DNA from 2 places in the Actinoplanes awajinensis subsp. mycoplanecinus genome. Region 1 is predicted to be linked to the other one. Evidence: predicted binding sites of a transcription regulator. Region 1 holds the regulator's gene; the other holds the start of a gene.
The links. The regulator HspR, encoded in region 1, represses chaperone genes until heat shock. The targets are predictions, from matches to a motif close to TTGAGTNNNNNNNACTCAA.
Positions count from the first base shown of each region.

Region 2: lon (endopeptidase La) is a predicted target of HspR. The motif match lies at 1,374-1,392, and genes of this name have one in related genera.

Region 1 covers NZ_LLZH01000306.1:28,029-30,425, reverse strand. Annotated here, with positions in the region: gene dnaJ (molecular chaperone DnaJ) at 1-972, shown strand, start outside; gene ADL15_RS37660 (heat shock protein transcriptional repressor HspR) at 993-1,433, shown strand; gene ADL15_RS37655 (hypothetical protein) at 1,488-1,934, opposite strand; gene ADL15_RS37650 (cation:proton antiporter) at 2,134-2,397, opposite strand, start outside.
Region 2 covers NZ_LLZH01000048.1:94,399-96,795, forward strand. Annotated here, with positions in the region: gene lon (endopeptidase La) at 1-1,299, opposite strand, end outside; gene ADL15_RS09565 (L,D-transpeptidase) at 1,584-2,397, shown strand, end outside.

The DNA of each region.
Region 1 (2,397 bases):
AGTGCCGGGAACTTCCGTCGTGGCGCCGGCCGGCCCGGTGCCGGCGGGGGCCAGTTCGACCCGAACGACCTGTTCAACGGGTTCACCGGTGGGGCCACCGCGGGTGGCGGCGGCGCCGACCGGCGGTTCGGCGGCACCGGGTTCTCCGACATCTTCAGCTCGATCTTCTCCGGTGGTGGCGCCACCGGCGGTCCGGCCGGGCGGCGTGGCCCGCAGCGGGGCCGGGACGTGGAGACCGAGGTGACGCTGGACTTCGCGCAGGCGGTGCGGGGCACCACGCTGCCGTTGAGCCTGCGTACCCCCGGGGCGTGCGACACCTGCCACGGCAACGGCGCCAAGCCCGGGACCACCCCGCGCCTGTGCCCGAAGTGCCAGGGCAGCGGCCTGATCTCCAGCAACCAGGGCTCGTTCAGCTTCTCCGAGCCGTGCCGTGACTGTCAGGGCTCGGGCAGCATCGTCGACGAGAAGTGCCCGGAGTGCCGGGGCACCGGCGGGGTCACCAAGACCCGCACGATCAACGTCCGTTTCCCGGCCGGTGTGGCCGACGGGCAGCGGATCCGGCTCAGCGGCCGCGGCGAACCGGGCGACCGCGGCGGCCCGGCCGGCGACCTGTACGTGCAGGTCAAGGTGCGTCCGGATGAGCTGTTCGGGCGCAGCGGCGACGATCTCACGCTGACCGTGCCGATCACTCTGGCCGAGGCCGTCCTCGGCGCCGACCTGCGCGTGCCCACCCTGGACAATCCGGTCACCCTGCGGGTTCCGGCGGGCACGCCGAGCGGCCGCAAGCTGCGGGCCCGGGGCAAGGGTGTGGCTCGCAAGGAAGGTCAGGCGGGCGATCTGATCGTCACCGTCGAGGTGCAGATCCCGTCCGGCGTGACCGGCGAGGCGCGCGAGGCGCTGGAGCAGTTCGCCAAGCTGACCCCGTCCGCGGGGCGGGAGCGGCTCGAAGCGCGCTTGCGTAAGACCGGATAGGACGTTTCCGGAGGTGGCACATGTATGAAGAGATCAGCATCTCGGTGGAACAGGCCTCCGACGCGAAGGTCCTGATCATTTCGGTGGCCGCCCGGCTGGCCGGCATGCACCCGCAGACACTGCGTCAGTACGACCGGCTCGGCCTGGTGCAACCCGGCCGGGCCGGCGGCGGTGGCCGCCGGTACAGCGAACGGGACGTGGCGCTGCTCCGCGAGGTGCAGCGGCTGAGCCAGGAGGACGGCGTCAACCTGGCCGGCATAAAACGCATCATCGGCCTCGAACAGATGGTCGGTGACCTGCAACAACGGGTCGCCGACCTGGAGCACCAGCTGGAGGACGCGTATGCGCGGATCGCCCAGCTGCAAGCGATCAGTCCGTACTCCGGGCGGGACCTGGTGCGTCAGGAGACCCACTCCACGGCGCTCGTCGTGTGGCGCCCACGCCGCTCTCCGGACAAGTGAACGGCGGCCCCTCAGATGAAGGGGCCGCCGTTACTGCTTGAAGTGACCGACTGATTACCGTCGGTTGAAGAGGCCGAGCCGACGCGGGTTACGCACCAGGCCGCCCTCCATCCAGTCATGGTGGTCGAACAACTCCGGCCGGGTCATCAGGACCCGGCAGTTGTGCGCCCAGATCTGCATCGGCTCGTCGCCGACCTCCTCGGCGCGTTCCACGAACTTCTTGAGCCGCCGCTTGCGCTGGCTGCTCGCGTTCTGCCGGACACCGTCCGCCGCGTAGATGTACATGCAGTGCTGCGCAAACCGGCGGGCCGGGCACTGCCGGTCCATCGCCAGTTCGAACAATGTCGGCCCGAGCACGTCGCCGGAGATCAGAAGATCCCAGTCCCGTGGCATCGCGCTCAGGGGTACCGCTTCGGGGTGGTAGGCCCACGATTCGATCTCGCCCGGCCGGGGATCGACCGGGTTGCCGAACCCGATGAATGTCGCCTCTCGCACGCTCAACGCTGGCCGCCTTATTCACCCGTTCGCCCGCGACCGAGATCACACCGTCAGTCGCAAGTGTCGAACGTCCCAACACAGAGAGTTGTCGCGGCGCAACGTTAGCGCGATCACCCGATGAACGGAAGTGTCAAGAGTTCACATTCAGATACTCGGCAGTAACTTTCAGCTCGCTCGATAGTTATTCAGCTCACACCGCGCGTCAATCGATGCTGGGCAGTGGTTTCGCGGTCGCACGCTGGGCGGCCATCCGACGGCGGATCACATTCTTGAACCAGGCGTAGTCCGGGAGCCGCGCGAGCATCGGACCGGTCACCACGGTGATCAACACGTACGCGGTGGCGAGCGGAGCGAGTTTCGGCTCGACCCCGGACGCGACCGCGAGCCCGGCGATGACGACCGAGAACTCACCGCGCGGGGTGAGCGCGAGCCCGGCGCGGAGCCGGCCGGGCAGCGCGATCCCGGC
Region 2 (2,397 bases), on a different contig from region 1:
ATCGAGGTCCAGGTAGTGGTCGCGGAACGTGTGGTTCTGCGCCGGGTCCAGCACCTCGAGCAGTGCCGCTGCCGGGTCACCGCGGTAGTCGCTGCCGACCTTGTCGACCTCGTCGAGCAGCACGACCGGGTTCATCGAGCCGGCCTCCTTGATCGCCCGTACGATCCGGCCGGGCAGCGCGCCGACGTAGGTGCGCCGGTGCCCGCGGATCTCGGCCTCGTCGCGCACGCCGCCCAGGGCGACCCGGACGAACTTGCGGCCGAGGGTCTTCGCGACCGACTCGCCCAGCGAGGTCTTGCCGACGCCGGGCGGGCCGGCCAGCAGGATCACTGCGCCGGAGCCGCGGCCGCCGACGGTCGTCAGTCCCCGGGACTCGCGACGGGCGCGGACGCCCAGGTACTCGACGATCCGCTCCTTGACCTCGTCGAGGCCGTGGTGGTCGGCGTCGAGCACCGCGCGGGCCGCGCCGAGATCGGTGTTGTCGGTGGTACGCGTGGCCCAGGGCAGGTCCAGCACGGTGTCGAGCCAGGTGCGGATCCAGCCGGCCTCGGGGTTCTGGTCACCGGCGCGTTCCAGCTTGTCGACCTCGCGCAGCGCCGCCTCGCGGATCGGCTCGGGCAGGTCGGCCGCTTCGACCTGGGCACGGTAGTCGTCGGTGCCGTCGGCGTCGCCCTCGCCGAGTTCCTTGCGGATCGCCTTGAGCTGTTCGCGCAGCAGGTACTCGCGGTTGCGCTTCTCGACCGACTCCCGTACATCGGTCTCGATCTTGTCGTTGACCTCGGACTCCGCCAGGAAGTCCTTGGTCCAGTCGATCAGCAGCCGCAGCCGGGCCGTGACGTCCGGGGTCTCCAGCAGTTCACGCTTGCGGTCGTTGGACAGGTACGGCGCCCAGCCCGCGGTGTCGGCCAGATCACCGGGGTCGTCGATGGCGCTGACCGAGTCGAGCACCTGCCACGCCTCCCGGCGCTGCAGCACCGAGACCACCAGCTGCTTGTACTCGGCGGCCAGCTCACGGGCGGCCTCGCCGCCGGCGACGGCCTCGACCGGCTCGGCCTCGACCCAGAGCGCCGCGCCGGGGCCGGTCACGCCGCTGCCGATCTTGGCGCGGACACCGGTGCGCAGCACGGCGGCGGGCGTGCCGCCACGGAACTTGCCGACCCGCTCGACCACGGCCACCACACCGTAGGACGCGTACCGGTCGTCGAGCCGCGGGGCGATCAGGAGCTCGGCGTCGGCCGAGGTGCGGGCGGCGTCCACGGCCGCCTGGGCCTTCTCGTCCAGCTCGACCGGCACCACCATGCCGGGGAGCAGCACGATGTCTTCTAGGAACAGAACGGGGAGTCGCTTACTGGTCACCGGGTACCTCCGAGGAGTTGAGTACAAGCGGCTCAACCTCGGCCGGGCCCCGGATCTTCCGGTGTTCACTGCCAGCGAAAACGTGACCTGGGACATCGACGGGTTGACAACGTTCGTGGACTTGGGCAGATTGATCAAATTCGGCGGACAACCTTTTGCCGCCCCTGCGCGTGTTACCGGGTGCGCGGCCCGCCAGGGCAGCAGCGGACCCCTCGATTGCGAGAGTCATGATTCAGCGACGCAAGGTCATCGTCGGCGCTCTCGGAGTGGCCGCCACGGCCACCGCCGCCGGTTGTTCCGCACACGCCTCGGCCAGCGCCGGCAGTGCCGTCTGGACCCAGCCGGTCTCCGACGACCAGGCCGCACCCGTCACCGAAGGCACGCCGGCCTCGACCGTCCAGCTGACCGTCACGCCGGCCGACAAGGCCACCGGATGGGGCGTGACGAAGCCGATCACGGTCGCCGCGGCGGGCGGCACGCTGCAGAAGGTCACCGTCACGGCGGGCAAGGCGAAGATCGACGGTGCGGTCCAGGCCGACGGGACCTGGCGTTCGAGCGAGGACCTCTCGTACGACAAGACGTACAAAGTGGTGGTGACCGCCGCGGACAGCTCCGGCGTGGCCACCGAGCAGACCTCCACCTTCGCCACGGTCAAGCCGAAGCACCTCACCCACATCACGTTCCAGTCGAACGCGCTGAACGTGCTCAAGGACGGTGGCACGTACGGCGCCGGCCAGCCGGTGATCGTGGCGTTCAGCCGGGCCGTCGACAAGGAGAAGGCCGAGAAGGCGATCGCGATCACCACGTCGCCGTCGGTCGAGGGCAAGTTCTACTGGGTCAACGACAGCACCGTGCACTGGCGTCCGGCGAAGTACTGGACCAGCGGGACCAGCATCAAGGTCAGCGTCGACATCCACGGCAAGAACCTGGGCAGCGGTGTCTACGGCGAGAAGAACGCGTCGGCGAACTTCCGGATCGGCCGTCAGCTGATCGCGATCGCCGACAGCCGGACGCACCAGACGAAGGTCTACATCGACGGCA